3 regions of the Nesterenkonia lutea genome follow, and region 1 is predicted to be linked to each of the others. Evidence: predicted binding sites of a transcription regulator. Region 1 holds the regulator's gene; each other region holds the start of a gene.
The links. Region 1 encodes HrcA, which represses chaperone genes, less so after heat shock. Its sites were predicted from a motif close to TTNGCACTCGNNNNNNNCGAGTGCNAA; they were not measured.
Positions count from the first base shown of each region.

Region 1 (5,342 bases):
GCAGAGACGCCAGGTCCGAGCACAATCTCAACTACTGGGTGGATTCCGACTGGTGGGGGGCGGGACCCGGTGCGCATTCGCACATGGCCGGGCTCCGCTGGTGGAACGTCAAACACCCGGCGGCCTACGCCCAGCGACTCTCCACCGGGACGACACCAGGACATGGCCGGGAGCAGCTGCAGGACGAGGACAAGGTCCTGGAACACCTGATGCTGCGCCTGCGTCTCGCGGACGGGCTGGACATCGCCGAATACAACGCTCTGCCCGAGCTGGCGCGGACCATGGGGGAGCGGATCAGCCCGGCCACTGTGGACTCGCTGGTCAAGGAGCAGCTGATCAGCCCGGAGGCCGCTGTTCCCGCCGCGGGGCACCCCGAGGGTCGTGTGGTGCTGACGCTGCGCGGCCGGCTCCTGGCTGACGCGGTGACGCGCCGGCTCGTTCCCTGAGGCTCGTTCCCTGAGCTCGTGGCCGAGGGTCAGTGGATCAGGCGCAGGTTCATCGGGTAGCGGTACGGGCGCCCCTTGTTGCACTGGATGCCGGCGACCAGCCCGGAGATCGTCATATAGATCCACAGCAGCACCGCGACGATGCCGAAGACCCAGCCGATGGCGGGGATGAGCGCAAGGATGTAGCAGACCAGCATCACGGCGGTCACCGGCAGGGTGAAGTTCAGCGCCTCCTTGGACTCCTGGGCGGTGAACGGGCCCCGGTCGCGGTACACCAGGTAGATCGCGAGGGCCGGAAGGCAGCCGATGAGTGCGCCGAAATGTGCCAATGTGGCCCAGCGGCGGTCCTCGGCCGGGGTGAGAGGCTGTGCGGCCGCGGCAGAACCCTTGAGACGCTCGGAAGCATCCGATCTGGCGTACTGCCTCGATCGGTCGCCCTGGGGTTCCTGATTATGCGCCACTGCACCTCCGTGGATCGAGTGTCAGAATCTCAGACACCTGGTCATTCAGGCTGAAATTCTAGCGAATCTCCCTGAACGGACACTGGCCCCGCCGTGCGTGTCGGTGTCCAGTTTCATCTGGCGGGGTGAACACCGGGTGACGCACGGTCTCGTGGACGACCCCGCCCGCTCGCGAGCCCTCAGTCCTCCACGGTGACGAAGTCGATCAGCTCTTCCACCCGGCCCAGCAGCGAGGGCTCCAGATCCGCGTAGCTGGTCACCTGGGCCAGGATCCGCTTCCAGCCCTGCGCGATGTCCCGCTGCTGAGAATGCGGCCAGCCCAGCGCACGCAGCGTGCCGACCTTGATGTCCTCGCTGCGCGGGATGTCAGGCCAGCGCGGCAGTCCGAGCAGGTGGGGCTTCACAGCCTGCCAGACATCCACATAGGGGTGACCGAGGACCAAGATGTTGCCCGCGGCGCCCGGAGCCTGCATCGCTTCGCGCGCGATGCGCGTCTCCTTGGACCCGGGGACCAGATGGTCGAGCAGGACCCCCACACGGCGTCGGGGACCGGGCTGGAATTCGCGAATCGCCCCGACAAGGTCATCAGCGCCATGCAGCGGTTCGACCACGATGCCCTCGATCCGCAGATCCTCGCCCCAGACCTTCTCCACCAGCTCGGCATCATGGGTGCCCTCCACCCAGATGCGTGAGGCGCGGGCCACGCGTGCTCGGGCGTCTGCCACGGCCACCGAGCCGGAGGCCGTGCGCGTCGTGATCGGAGCCGCAGCGCGCCGGACGGGGGCAGTCAGCTCCACGGGCCGGCCCTCGAAGAGGAAGCCGTATCCCAGCGGAAAGGAACGGACTCTGCCCAGCCGGTCCTCCAGGCTGACCACGTGCACGCCGCCCGAGGCCTCGACAGAGACGACGGCGCCGACCCAGCCGGACTCCACCTCCTCGATCACCGTGCCGTGCTCGGCGGGGAGCGGGTGGACGGTGACCTGCTGGGCCTGACGAAGACTGGAGAGGTCCTGCGCGCCCCACCCGCGGGTGGGGGAGGAGCGCCGGTCGGGGAGGTGAGAATCACTCATAGTCACCCATTGTAGAATTAGCACTTGTACTCGAAGAGTGCCAGATCTTGAGGAGGCCCAGACCAGCATGTCCGACACCCGTCGTCTTCAGGTCCTGCGCGCCATCGTGGAGGACTACGTCCAGACCCGGGAGCCCGTGGGGTCCCGGGCGCTGGTGGAGCGCCACGACCTGGAGGTCTCTCCGGCGACGATCCGCAACGACATGGCCCACCTCGAGGAGGAGGGCCTCATCGCGGCCCCGCACACCTCAGCCGGGCGGATCCCGACGGACCTCGGGTATCGCCGGTTCGTGGACAAGATCACCGAAGTTCGTCCGCTCTCGGCGGCGGAGCGCCGAGCGATGGACACGCTGGTGGAATCGGCCGATGACACCGACACCATGCTCGAACACACGGTGCGCCTGCTCGCCATGCTTACCAACCAGGTCGCGGTGATCCAGCACCCGCAGCGCTCCACGGCCAAGATCCGGCATGTCGATGTCGTGTCCATGTCCCCGCACAAGGCGCTGACGATCGTGATCCTCTCCTCCGGCAAGGTGGAGCAGCGCATGGTGACCCTGGCAGATCCGATCGGCGACGACTCGCTGCACCGGATCGGCCAGGTGCTCTCCGGGGAGCTGTACAACCGGAGGATCTCCACGCTGCCGCTGCCCACGGATATGCTCATCAGCCGGGTGGAGCCGGTGCTGCGGCCGTCCATGGCGGTCATCGCCCAGGCCGTGGAGACGATCCTCGAATCGGGCCGCGTGGATCGCATCATCATGGCCGGGACTGCTAACCTCGCCAGGTCGGGCCGCGACCTCGGTCCCTCCATCGGTCCCATCCTCGAAGCGCTTGAGGAACAAGTCGTGCTGCTTCGACTGTTGACAGAGATGGAGCAGGACCGGCGAGGCCTCTCGATCCGGATCGGTCACGAGACGAGTCATGACTCGCTGGTCGAGACCGCCGTCGTCGCTGCCGAGTATGGCACTCATGCGGGGGCCGAAGGCGCCAAGCTCGGCGTCGTCGGCCCGACTCGCATGGACTACGGCTCCACCATGTCCGCGGTGCGCGCGATGGCGCGCTACCTGTCCCGAATTCTTTCCGAAGGGTGAACGTCTACGAAGATGACGACTGACTACTACGAGGCGCTCGGCGTCAGCCGCTCGGCGTCCACCGACGAGATCAAGAAGGCCTATCGCAAACAGGCCCGGAAGCTTCACCCGGATGTGAACCCCTCCGACGACGCCGCCGAGCAGTTCAAAGTGCTCGGCCGTGCCTACGAGGTGCTCTCGGACTCGCAGAAGCGCCAGAACTACGACACCACCGGTGACGAGAACGGCCGCTCAGGCTTCCCAGGAGGGGGAGCCGGCGCAGGCTTCGGCGGATTCGGGGACATCTTCGAGACCTTCTTCGGCGGGGGAGGCGGAGGCCCGGCCTCACGCACCCGCCGAGGCCAGGACTCGCTGATCCGCGTGCGGATCGACCTGCGCGACGCGGTCTTCGGAACCACCAAGGAGGTCGAGGTGGAGACCGCCGTGACCTGCACGGTCTGCGACGGCTCCTGCACCCGGCCAGGCACCAGTCCCACCACCTGCCCGGACTGCCACGGCCAGGGCCAGGTCCAGCGCCCCATGCGCTCCATCCTGGGCACCGTCATCCAGACCCAGACCTGCGCACGCTGCGCCGGCTTCGGCAGCATCATCGAGGACCCCTGCCAGGAGTGCGACGGCCAGGGACGGGTCCGTGAGCGCAAGTCGCTGAAGGTCCGGGTTCCTGCGGGAGTGGATCGCGGCAACCGCATCCACCTGGCGGGCGAGGGCGAGGCCGGTCTCGCCGGCGGACCCTCCGGCGACCTGTTCATCGAGGTGGAGGTCAAGCCGCATGAGGTGTTCACCCGCCGCGGCAACGACCTCCACGCCACAGTCTCCATCCCCATGACCGCCGCAGCCCTGGGCACCACCGTGGAGCTGGACACCTTCGACGGCGCCGAGGAGCTGACCGTCAAGCCCGGGACCCAGTCCGGGGAGGTGCTCACGCTCAAAGAGCGCGGCGTCACCCACCTGCGCGGTGGAGGCCGCGGCGCGCTGAAGGTGCACCTGAAGGTGGAGACCCCCGTGAAGGTCTCCGAGCGCGAGGCCGAGCTGCTGCGTGAGCTCGCCGCCGAGCGCGGCGAGGAGCGCGGAGAGTCCACCACCGAACACCGCGGAGTGTTCGCCAAGCTGCGGGAACGCTGGGACGCCCTCTGAGATGACGGCTCCGCTGTTCCACCTCAGCCCCGGAGCGCTGGACGCCGTCGCCCCCGGCGCGTCCGTCACGCTCTCCGGGGCTGAGGGGCACCATGCGGCCACAGTGATGCGGATGCAGCCCGGAGAGCAGGTGCTGCTCTCCGACACGGTGGGACTGCGTGCCGAGGGTCTGGTCCGCGCGGCCGGCGGCGGAGAGCTGCAGGTGGAGATCCTGGAGCTGACCCAGGAACCAGTGCTGCGACCCCGGATCGTCCTCGTGCAGGCCCTGGCCAAGGACCGCCGCGACCTCCAAGGCGTGGAATCCGCCACCGAGCTGGGTGTCGACGCCGTGATCCCCTGGCAGGCAGAACGATCCGTGGCGCGCTGGAAGGCCGGTCGGGAGACCAAGAAGCACGCCGAATGGGTCGCCCTGGTGAGAACTGCGGCGAAGCAGACCCGCCGCACCACCATCCCCGCCGTCAGGCCGCTGCAGACCACTGCCCAGTACCGGGACGCGTTGAGCGCCGCCGGCGACCGGATCGGCGCCATCGCGCTGCATGAGACCGACCAGACCTCCCTGGCACAGGCCGTCACCGCCCACTGCGGAAGCGGCACCGCGCCGGAGGAGCTGCATCTGATCATCGGGCCCGAGGGCGGGATCAGCGACCGAGAGATCGAGCTGCTCAGCGACGCAGGAGCGCGGGTCGCCCGTCTGGGCCCCACAGTCCTGCGCTCATCCACCGCGGGACCGGCCGCACTGGCCGCCACGCAGCTGCTGCTGGGCCGCTGGGACTGGTCACACTGAGCACACCGCCTAGACTGAGGACCAATGACTGAGACTTCGCAGAACACGACCGGATCGCCGGAGCCCACCGGGGAGCAGCCCACGGGAGAGCAGCCCACGGGAACGCATCTGACGGGAACCCCTCCGACGGGACAGGACCCGAGCGGACACGCCACCTCCGGAGCGGCCCGCGGGGCCACCGCCGCGGCCCTGGGGAACATCGAGCGGCAGGTGTACTTCGCCGACGCCGACACCATGTTCCGCAGCCTGGGCGCGCAGGACCTCGCGCTGCGCATCCTGCAGGGCCTCTATCCCTCTGCGTCCATCGGTCTGCGCGACCAGCTGGTCACCGTCGGCGGCTCCGCCGCCGAGGTC
Region 1 is NZ_JADBED010000001.1:1,332,282-1,337,623, reverse strand. It holds gene hemW (radical SAM family heme chaperone HemW) at 1-446, shown strand, start outside; gene H4W27_RS06120 (DUF4870 domain-containing protein) at 476-907, opposite strand; gene H4W27_RS06115 (DUF3097 family protein) at 1,087-1,977, opposite strand; gene hrcA (heat-inducible transcriptional repressor HrcA) at 2,045-3,070, shown strand; gene dnaJ (molecular chaperone DnaJ) at 3,083-4,204, shown strand; gene H4W27_RS06100 (16S rRNA (uracil(1498)-N(3))-methyltransferase) at 4,206-4,988, shown strand; gene H4W27_RS06095 (PhoH family protein) at 5,013-5,342, shown strand, end outside.

Region 2 (5,342 bases), 1.1 Mb from region 1:
GGCATGGTGAAGGAGTACGCGTCGATGCGCCAGTCCAGGCTCACATCCTGCGGGCTGCGAGTACGTCGGTTCGGGACGATGGCGACATCGTCGAGCGCCCAGGCCCGGCGTCCGTTCTTTGCCAGGCCAATAGGGATCTCGTTGCTCAAAACAGCTCCTTTACTAGCGCCGGTAGTTCGGCGCTTCCACCGTCATCATGATGTCATGCGGGTGCGATTCCTTCAGGCCCGCCGAGGTGACGCGGACGAATCTGCCCTTGTACTTGAGCTCCTCGACGGTATGGGCGCCCACATAGAACATGGTCTGGCGCAGACCGCCGGTGAGCTGGTGGAACACCACCTCGAGCGGGCCTCGATAGGGCACCTGTCCCTCGATGCCCTCAGGGATGAGCTTCTCATCGCTGGGGACGTCTGCTTGGAAGTAGCGGTCCTTGGAGAAGGAGGTGTTCTTCCCGCGGGTCTGCATGGCTCCCATGGAGCCCATGCCTCGGTAGGCCTTGAACTGCTTGCCGTTGTAGAAGACCAGGTCCCCGGGGGACTCTGCGGAACCGGCCAGCAGGGAGCCCAGCATGACCGAGTCGGCCCCGGCGACCAGGGCCTTGCCGATGTCTCCGGAATGCTGCAGTCCGCCGTCGGCGATGAGCGGGACGCCGGCCGGGATGGCTGCCTTGGCGGACTCGTAGATCGCCGTGACCTGCGGGACGCCCACACCGGCGACGATGCGGGTGGTACAGATCGAGCCTGGGCCCACGCCGACCTTGATCGCATCGGCACCGGCATCGATCAGCGCCTGGGCGGCCTCTCGCGTCGCCGCCTGTCCACCGACCACATCCACCCCGGCGGCGCGCGGCTCAGCCTTGAGCCGGGCGATCATGTCCAGCACACCGCGGGTGTGACCGTTGGCGGTGTCCACCACCAGGACATCGACACCGGCCTCGACCAGGGTCATGGCTCGTTCGAATCCTTCACCGAAGAAGCCGACGGCCGCGCCGACGCGCAGGCGGCCCTCCTCGTCCTTCGTGGCCTGAGGATAGCGGTCGGCCTTGTCGAAGTCCTTGATCGTGATCAGGCCCTGGAGCACGCCGTCGTCATCGACCAGCGGGAGCTTCTCCACGCGGTGCTCGGAGAAGATCCGCAGCACCTCTTCGTTGGGGATGCCGACGTGGGCGGTGATCAGCGGCTGCGGGGTCATCTTCTCGTAGACCTTGGTGGTCAGGTACTGATCGCGCGGGATGAACCGGGTGTCACGATTGGTGATGATGCCCAGCAGCTTCGACTCTGCGTCGACCACAGGAAGCCCGGAGACGCGGTAGTGCGCGCAGAGCTCGTCGAGATCGGCGATGGTCGCGTCCGGGGTGATCGTCACGGGATCACTGATCATGCCTGACTCGGAGCGCTTGACCTTGTCCACCTGCCTGGCCTGGTCCTCGATGGAGAGGTTGCGGTGCAGGATGCCGATGCCGCCCTGGCGGGCCATGGCGATCGCCATCGGCGCCTCGGTGACGGTGTCCATCGCGGCGGATGCCACCGGAGACTGCAACGTGATGTTGCGTGAGAACCGGGTAGCGGTGTCGGCCTCTGAAGGGATGACGTCGGTCGCGCCGGGGAGCAGCAGCACGTCGTCGTAGGTCAGTCCGACGAAGCCGAAGGGATCATGCTCCGGGGTGCCGGCCGCGCTCGTCTGCTGATGAGTTTCAGTCACGGTGGTGCCTCTCGCGGGTCAAAAAGGGGTGGCTCAGCGACAAGTCTACGTGCCGTCCCCGTCCGCCCGGAGCCAAAGCCTTAGCACTCTGCTTGACCGAGTGCTAAGGCCGTCCTAAAGTTTCAGTTAGCACTCGAGACCCTCGGGTGCCAGCTTGTCCGCAGGTCGTCAACCTGCGGATATCAGCCTGACGGGGCACCATCCGGCACCGCGACGACGGTTGGCCACTCCCAAGGCGTGCGACAGATTTCGGCTCGTCGAGCACCCCGGACGCACCGGGAGGCTCAGCACGGGCCTGTGCTGATAATCCGTATCCACACCACGCAAAGGAGAGTACTGACGTGTCAGTCTCCATCAAGCCTCTCGAGGATCGCATCGTTGTCCGCCCCCTGGAAGCAGAGCAGACCACCGCTTCCGGTCTGGTCATCCCCGACACCGCGAAGGAAAAGCCCCAGGAGGGCAAGGTCGTCGCCGTGGGCCCAGGTCGCTTCGACGAAAAGGGCAAGCGCATCCCCGTCGACGTCTCCGAGGGCGACGTCGTCATCTACTCCAAGTTCGGCGGCACTGAGGTCAAGGTCAGCGGCGAAGAGTACCTCGTGCTCAACGCTCGCGACGTCCTCGCCATCATCGAGAAGTAAGAACGGACCGCTGAAGTCTCTACACGGACCTCATCTGGATCCAATTCTCACACTCTCAAAGGAGCAGCAATAAATGGCAAAGCAGCTTGAATTCAGTGATGCTGCACGCCGCGCTCTGGAAGCCGGCATCGATAAGCTTGCAGACACGGTCAAGGTCACTCTCGGCCCCAAGGGTCGCAACGTGGTTCTGGACAAGTCCTGGGGCGCTCCGACCATCACCAACGACGGCGTGACCATCGCCCGTGAGGTGGAGGTCGAAGACCCGTACGAGAACCTCGGCGTGCAGCTGGCCAAGGAAGTCGCCACCAAGACCAACGACGTCGCAGGTGACGGCACCACCACCGCCACCGTTCTCGCCCAGGCCCTGGTCAAGGAAGGCCTGCGCAACGTGGCTGCAGGCGCGGCCCCCAGCGAGATCAAGCGAGGCATCGAGACTTCGGTGGCCGCGGTGACTCGTCGACTGCGCGAGAACGCTCGCGACGTCGAGGGCCAGCAGGTCGCCAACGTGGCGGCCATCTCCGCGCAGAACGATGAGGTCGGCGAACTGCTGGCCCGTGCATTCGATGCGGTGGGCACCGACGGCGTCATCACCATCGAAGAAGGATCCTCCACCTCCACGGAGCTGGAGATCACCGAGGGCATGCAGTTCGACAAGGGCTACCTGTCCCCGCACTTCGTCACCGACGCCGAGCGCCAGGAAGCCGTGCTCGAAGATCCGCTGATCCTGATCAACCAGGGCAAGATCTCGAACATGGCCGAATTCCTGCCCGTCCTGGAGAAGGTCCTGCAGGCCAAGCGTCCGCTGTTCATCATCGCCGAGGATGTGGAGGGCGAGGCCCTCTCCACCCTGGTGGTGAACAAGCTCCGCGGCACGCTCAACGTGGTCGCGGTGAAGGCTCCCGGCTTCGGGGACCGCCGCAAGGCCATGCTCGAGGACATCGCAGTGCTCACCGGTGCACAGGTCATCTCTCCCGATCTGGGCCTCAAGCTCGATCAGGTCGACCTGGACTCCCTGGGCACCGCCCGCCGCGTCACCGTCACCAAGGACGCCACCACCCTCGTCGATGGTGCCGGCTCCAAGGAGGACGTGGACGCTCGCGCTGCCACGATCAAGGCCCAGGCCGACGCCTCCGACTCCGAGTGGGACCGCGAGAAGCTCCAGGAGCGTCTGGCGAAGCTCTCCGGCGGCATCGGCGTCATCAAGGTCGGTGCAGCCACTGAGGTGGAGCTCAAGGAGCGCAAGCATCGCATTGAAGATGCAGTCTCCTCCACCCGCGCTGCACTGGAAGAGGGCATCGTGGCCGGCGGCGGCACTGCGCTGATCAACGCGCTCTCCGTGCTGGACGAGGACGAAGACGTGAAGGCGCTCACCGGAGATGCCGCAGCTGCTGTGGGCATCGTTCGCCGAGCCCTGGTCCAGCCGCTGCGCTGGATCGCGCAGAACGCCGGAGAGGACGGTTTCGTCGTCGCCTCCAAGGTCTCCGAGATGGAGCCCAACCACGGCTTCAACGCCAAGACCGGCGTGTATGGCGATCTCATCGCCGATGGCGTCATCGACCCGGTGAAGGTCACCCGCTCTGCACTGCAGAACGCGGCCTCCATCGCGGCCCTGGTGCTGACCACCGAGACCCTCGTGGTCGAGAAGAAGGACCAGGAAGACGACGACTGACCTCGTCTGACACCCGTGGAAGGGGCCCCGACCGTTTTCGGTCGGGGCCCCTTCTCGTCAGGGCCTCTTCTCGTTAGGGCCTCTACTCGTCGGCAGCTCTTTTCGCCGTCAGCCCTGCCGCAGCCCTGCCGCAGCCCCGATCTGCTAGAGCCCCGGGATCAGCTGCACCACCAGGGGGAAGGCGAGGAACGCCACCACATCCAGCAGCAGGTGGGCGATCACCAGCGGCATCACGCGTCCATAGCGGTGATAGATCCAGCCGAAGATCAGTCCCATCAGCAGGTTGCCGATTCCCGGGCCGAACCCCTGATAGAGGTGATAGGCCCCGCGCAGCAGGGCCGAGCCGCCGATGATCATCCAGATCCCGGCCCTGGGCCAGATCCGCCGGACCCGGTCGAAGAGATAGGCGACCATGATCACCTCCTCCAGCAGTGAATGGCGCAGTGCGGTGAGCACCAGCACCGGGACGGTCCACCACTGATCCCCGACGTCCGCCGGGATGAGCTCCGCGGTGATTCCGGCGGCGCGGCCGGCTCCATAGATCACCAGCGTGCCCAGACCGATCAGCACAAAGAGTCCCCCGCCGAACATCACGTCTCTGCCCGGGGCGCGGAGATCGAAGCCGAACCTGCGGAACGGATTCACGCCATGCAGGAAGAACAGATAGAAGACCAGCACCACAGGCACCAGGGCGAAGACGGAGTCCAGCACCTGGTAGCTGAAGTCGAAGAACTCGGCCCGCGAGCGCGACGACTGCACCGTGGCGCTCTGCTCTGCCAGCGGAGCCAGGGTCAGCCGCTCGGCCAGCTGGAGCACGGAATAGATCGCGGCGCGACCCAGTGACAGGCCCAGCACGGTCGCCAGCTCCCACCCATAGAACCTTCGCGGAAGGCCCGGGCCCGGGGCTGGCCGGGCCCGAGGCTGGTCCGGTTGAGCGGGGTCCGGCGGGGTCACAGCATCCTGGGCGGAGCCGGGCGGGGTCACAGCATCCTGAGCGGAGGTCTGCGGCGTCGTTCTCTTCACGAGGAAGAGTCTAGATCTGCGGGGAGGCGGCAGGTGTGATCAGATAGATTCCATGACTGAGACCTACACTCTGCTCGCCGTCTGCACCGGGAACATCTGCCGCTCCCCCGCGATGGATCGTCTGCTGGTGGAAGCCGTGGGCGAAGATCAGATCGATGTCCGCTCCGCCGGCACCCACGCCCATGTCGGTGACGACATGGAGCCTCAGATGAAGGAGCGGCTGGACGCGGCGGGGGCCGATACCGCGGATTTCCAGGCCGTGCAGCTCAGCGCCGAGATGGTCCGCTCGAGCGATCTGGTCCTGACCGCCT
Region 2 is NZ_JADBED010000001.1:267,808-273,149, reverse strand. It holds gene H4W27_RS01325 (GuaB3 family IMP dehydrogenase-related protein) at 1-149, opposite strand, end outside; gene guaB (IMP dehydrogenase) at 163-1,701, opposite strand; gene groES (co-chaperone GroES) at 2,043-2,339, shown strand; gene groL (chaperonin GroEL) at 2,413-4,008, shown strand; gene H4W27_RS01305 (CPBP family intramembrane glutamic endopeptidase) at 4,153-5,031, opposite strand; gene H4W27_RS01300 (arsenate reductase/protein-tyrosine-phosphatase family protein) at 5,084-5,342, shown strand, end outside.
Region 2: the regulator HrcA is predicted to act here: its motif matches at 1,782-1,808, upstream of groES (co-chaperone GroES).

Region 3 (5,342 bases), 1.3 Mb from region 1:
GGGCACAGCAGAAGGCCCCGCAGCAGACCGAGTCTGCTGCGGGGCCTTCAATGGAGCTGAGCTCGCAGTGAGATGATCAGAGGATCACATCATGCCGCCCATGCCGCCCATCGGATCCATGCCCTCGGCACCGGCGCCGGCCGAGTGCTTCTCCGGCTTGTTGGCGACGACTGCCTCGGTGGTGAGGAACAGCGAGGCGATGGAGGCCGCGTTCTGCAGTGCAGAGCGGGTCACCTTCACCGGATCGTTGACTCCGGCCTCGAGGAGGTTCTCGTACACGCCGGTGGCGGCGTTGAGACCGTGGCCATCAGGCAGGCCGCGGACCTTCTCGGCCACGACGCCGGCCTCCATGCCGGCGTTGATGGCGATCTGCTTCAGCGGTGCCTCCACAGCGAACTTCACGATGTTCGCGCCCGTGGCCTCATCGCCGGAGAGCTCCAGCGAGGCGAATGCGCGCGCCCCGGCCTGGATCAGGGCCACGCCGCCGCCGGCGACGATTCCCTCATCCACGGCGGCCTTGGCGTTGCGCACTGCATCTTCGATGCGGTGCTTGCGCTCCTTGAGCTCGACCTCGGTGGCTGCACCTGCCTTGATGACTGCGACGCCGCCGGCCAGCTTGGCCAGGCGCTCCTGCAGTTTCTCGCGGTCGTAGTCCGAGTCAGAGTTCTCGATCTCGGCCTTGATCTGCGCCACGCGACCGGCGATCTCGTCGGCATCGCCCGCGCCTTCGACGATGGTGGTCTCGTCCTTGGTCACAACGACCTTGCGGGCGGTGCCCAGAAGCTCCAGAGTGGTGTTCTCCAGCTTCAGGCCGACCTCCTCGGCGATGACCTGGCCACCAGTGAGGATCGCGATGTCCGCGAGCATGGCCTTGCGGCGGTCACCGAAGCCCGGAGCCTTCACGGCGACGGACTTGAAGGTTCCCTTGAGCTTGTTGACCACCAGCGCCGCGAGGGCTTCGCCCTCGAGGTCCTCGGCGATGACCAGCAGCGGCTTGCCGGACTGCATGACCTGCTCGAGGACGCCGATGACATCCTTGACCGAGGAGATCTTGGAGTTGGCGATCAGGATGTAGGGGTCCTCCAGGACCGCTTCCTGACGCTCCGCGTCGGTGACGAAGTAGCCCGAGAGGTAGCCCTTGTCGAAGCGCATGCCTTCGGTCAGCTCAAGCTCCAGGCCGAAGGTGTTCGACTCCTCGACCGTGATGACGCCTTCCTTGCCGACCTTGTCCAGCGCCTGAGCGATCAGGGCACCGATCTGCGGATCGGCGGCAGAGATGGAGGCGGTGGCAGCGATCTGCTCCGTGGTCTCGATCTCCTTGGCGGACTTGAACAGCTCGGCGGTGACGGCCTCCACGGCCTTGTCGATGCCGCGCTTGAGCGCCATCGGATCAGCGCCGGCTGCGACGTTGCGCAGACCCTCTTTGACCAGGGCCTGGGCGAGGACGGTGGCGGTGGTGGTGCCATCGCCGGCGACGTCGTCGGTCTTCTTCGCGACCTCTTTGACCAGCTCGGCGCCGATCTTCTCGTAGGGGTCGTCCAGCTCGATCTCTTTCGCGATCGAGACGCCGTCGTTGGTGATGGTGGGTGCACCCCAGGACTTCTCCAGCACGACGTTGCGGCCGCGGGGACCCAAGGTGACCTTGACGGCATCGGCGAGGACGTTCAGTCCGCGCTCGAGGCCGCGGCGGGCCTCTTCATCGAATGCAATAGTCTTTGCCATAGTGGCGCGTGTCCTTCCTGGACTCGGCTTGTCTCAAGCCGTGGTGTGTGACTGTCAGACGTGTTCGCGTCTGCTGGGTCGAACCATTCCAGGTGCCCGCGACGGACGGCCGTTCCCGCGTCACCGAGAACATCTATATGGCCTCACCTGCTCAGGTTCCTCTAGCAGTCTCGACACGAGAGTGCTAAACCAATTTTTAGCACTCTCCCCTGGTGAGTGCAAACCCCTCAGCCCAGGGCGCAGACGGTACCCTGGTGTGGTGATTGAGCAAACAGATTCCGGTGCCGCTGCCTACGATGTTCGCCCGATCAGCGCAGAGGAGCACACACGCTTCCTTTCCGGTCAGACCACGGCGTCCTTCCTGCAGAACCCCCGCTGGTCAGCGGTGAAGCGAGAGTGGGAGGCGCAGAGCCTCGGACTCTTCGATCCCTCCGGCCCGGCAGATGCTGCCCCGCTGGGCGCCGCGCTCGTGCTCTTCCGCCGACTCCCGGTCCCCGCGATGGTTCCCGTGCTGGGCGGAAAGAGGCTCGCCTATATGGCGGAGGGCCCGGTGATGGACGCGCCGACGGCGGACCTGCACCGGATGCTCCCCCCGCTGATCGACCACCTGAAGGCATCCGGGGCGTTCCTGATCCGCATGGGCCTGCCGGGGGTGCTGCGCCACTGGGAGGCCAAAGAGGTCCGTCGCGCCCTGGCGGCGGGAGAGAACACCAGCATCTCCGAACTCGAGCCCCTCGACTCCGGGGCTGCGGGCTCGCCCCAGCCCGAGACATGGCGGCGTCAGCTCAAGGAGCTCGGGTTCCAGCCTCCAGCGGCCAGCACAGACTTCGAGGCGGGGCAGCCGCAGTTCCAGGCGCGCATCCCGCTCACCGACGACCAGGGCCAGTCGCTGCCGATCGATGACGTGCTGGCGCGGATGGACCAGTCCTCGCGCCGACAGACCAAGAAGTCCACCCGCTCCGAGCTGACCATCAGCGTGGGCGATGAGTCAGACTTCCCAGCCTGGCAGAGCCTGTACTCCGAGACCGCCGAGCGGGACGGGTTCACCGGTCGGCCGCTCTCCTACTTCCGCAGCATGTACCGGGAGCTCAACGCCTCACCGCTGAGCCAGTGCACGCTCTACCTCGCCCACTTCGAGGATCAGCTCCTCGCTGCGGCGATCTACGTGCGGCAGGGCGAATTCGCCTGGTACGTCTACGGCGCCTCCTCCGCCGAGGAGCGCAAGCGCTATGCTCCGCGGGCGCTGCAGCTGCGCCAGATCGAAGACTCCCTCGAGGCAGGCTGCCAGTGGTATGACCTCGGTGGACTCAGCCCGTCGCTGGACCCCGAGTACCCGCTGGCCGGACTCACCCGCTTCAAGACCACCATGGGCGCAGATGTCGTGCAGACCCTCGGGGAATGGGACTACCCGGTCAACCCGCTGCTGGCGCGCGCGTTCACGCTGTACATGGCCCGACGCTGAGTCGCGGCGCGGCTCAGGACGACCCGGCTCGCTCTTCCTCCAGCACACGGCGCCCGATGCTGAACGCGGTGTTCGCCGCCGGAACCGAGCAGTAGATCGCTGACTGCAGGAACACCTCTTTGATCTCGTCCTCGGTCAGTCCGTTGCGCAGCGCGGCGCGGACATGCATCTCCAGCTCTTCCCAATAGCCGCCGGCGATCAGCGCGGTCAACGTGATCGCGGAGCGGGTGGATCGCTCAAGTCCGGGCCGGGTCCAGATGCTGCCCCACGCATAGTTGGTGATCAGCTCCTGGAAGTCTGCGGTGAAGCTGTCCTTCTTGGCCTCTGCCCGGTCCACATGGGCGTCGGAGAGCACCTCACGGCGGACCTTCATGCCGTTCTGGTAGGTCGAATCAGTCATTGAGGAACTCCTTGAGCAGGCCTGCGGTGGCTTCGGGGGCTTCGGCCGGGGCCTGGTGGGCCACGCCGTCGAGCACGGCGGTCTGCGCCAGCCCGGTGTCTGCGATGTCCTGCACGGCGCTGGGCGGGCACACCGGATCTTCTGCGCCGCTGATCACCAGCAGCGGCCTGGCGATCGCCTCGAGCTCTGCGGTGATGTCGTAGCGGCCGAGGGCGCGGCAGGCCTGGGCGTAGGAATGCCGGTCCGTGTGCTGCAGGGAGCGCAGCAGCGAGGTGACAACAGCAGGCTGCCTGGCCATGAATCCCGGGGCGAACCAGCGCTGCGCCGAACCCTCCACCATCGTCGGGGTCCCGGCGCTGCTGACCAGCTCCGCCCGCTCCGCCCACATCTGCGGGTCTCCGATCCGCGCAGCGGTGCACAGCGCCACCAGTCGCGTGAAGCGGGTCTGGGCGCGCAGGGACAGGGTCAGACTCACGGTGCCCGCGATGGAGACTCCTGCGGCATAGACCGGCGTCTCTGCAGGAAGTCCGTGCGCTGTCCCGAGGTCTTCGACGAGGGTCTCCAGCGCGTCGGCGAGATCGGCGATCTCGAACGTCTTAGTGAACGGCTCCGCCTCGGCATGGCCGGGGAGATCCCAGCCGATGACGGTGAACCGCTCCTCCAGGTGCTCCAGGGCGGAATCCCAGAGGACAGCGACGCTGGTGCCCAGCGAGGGACCCAGCACCAGGACCGGGCGCACTCCGCCGCTGAGCTCCGCAGGGGTGCCGGTGAGCAGCTGCGGGGTCAGCGTGAGGACAGAACGGGGCTCAGGCATGTTCGGTGACTCCTTCTGGTGTCGAGGCGGCTGGTGTCGAGGCGGCTGGTGTCGAGGCGGCTGGTGTCGAGGCGGCTGGTGCTGAATCGTTCTTCGCCGGGCTGGACGCCGCGCGGAAGTCGGCGACGGCGGTGCCGATGAACTCCTGGGCGCGGCCGAGATACTCTCTCGGGTCCAACAGCTGGTCAAGGTCTTCCGGACCGATGACCGCGGGGTCCAGCTGGTCCTCGAGCAGGCTTCGCAGCGGAAGCCCTTCGACGGCGCTGCGCTTGAGCAGCTGCTGCAGGGCAGACTTGCCTCCCGGAAAGGAGTCGCTCAGCCGCGCCAGCAGACGTTCGCTGACCACGGCATCGCCGCTCAGGGCGAGGTTCGCCCGCATGGACTCTGGGCGGACCTCGAACCCTTCGAAGAGCTCGGCGGCTCGACTGGCGGCTCCTCCGGCCAGTCGGACCAGTTCCACCAGGCTGGGCCACTCGGCGTGCCAGGCACCGGCCGGACGCTCATCCTCGGCAGTGGCGGCAGCGACGTACAGCGTGCTCAGCTGGCCGGGCGCGGAGAGTGCGGCGGAGCGGATCAGCGTGGAGAGCACCGGGTTCTGCTTCTGCGGCATGGCCGAGGAGCCCCCGCGCCCGGCCGTGCGGGGCTCGCGCACCTCGGCGATCTCAGGACGCTGCAGGATCAGCACATCGCCGGCGGCCTTGCCCAGCTGGGCGAGCACCGCGGCCAGTGCGGCGGCGATGTCGAGCATCGTCTGGCGCTGGGTGTGCCACGGTCGCCGCATGGGCGCCAGCCCGAGCCGAGCCGCCAGGGCCGAGGTCATCTGCTCCGCCTGCTCGAAGCCCACGGAGTCGCTCAGCGCGGCCTGGTTGCCCACGGCTCCGCCCCACTGCAGCGGCAGTGTGGCCGCGGCGGTCTCAAGTCGGCCCATGGACTGGGTCACGCCG
Region 3 is NZ_JADBED010000001.1:28,723-34,064, reverse strand. It holds gene groL (chaperonin GroEL) at 85-1,722, opposite strand; gene H4W27_RS00160 (lipid II:glycine glycyltransferase FemX) at 1,982-3,184, shown strand; gene pcaC (4-carboxymuconolactone decarboxylase) at 3,198-3,584, opposite strand; gene H4W27_RS00150 (alpha/beta fold hydrolase) at 3,577-4,398, opposite strand; gene H4W27_RS00145 (lyase family protein) at 4,391-5,342, opposite strand, start outside.
Region 3: the regulator HrcA is predicted to act here: its motif matches at 1,884-1,910, upstream of groL (chaperonin GroEL).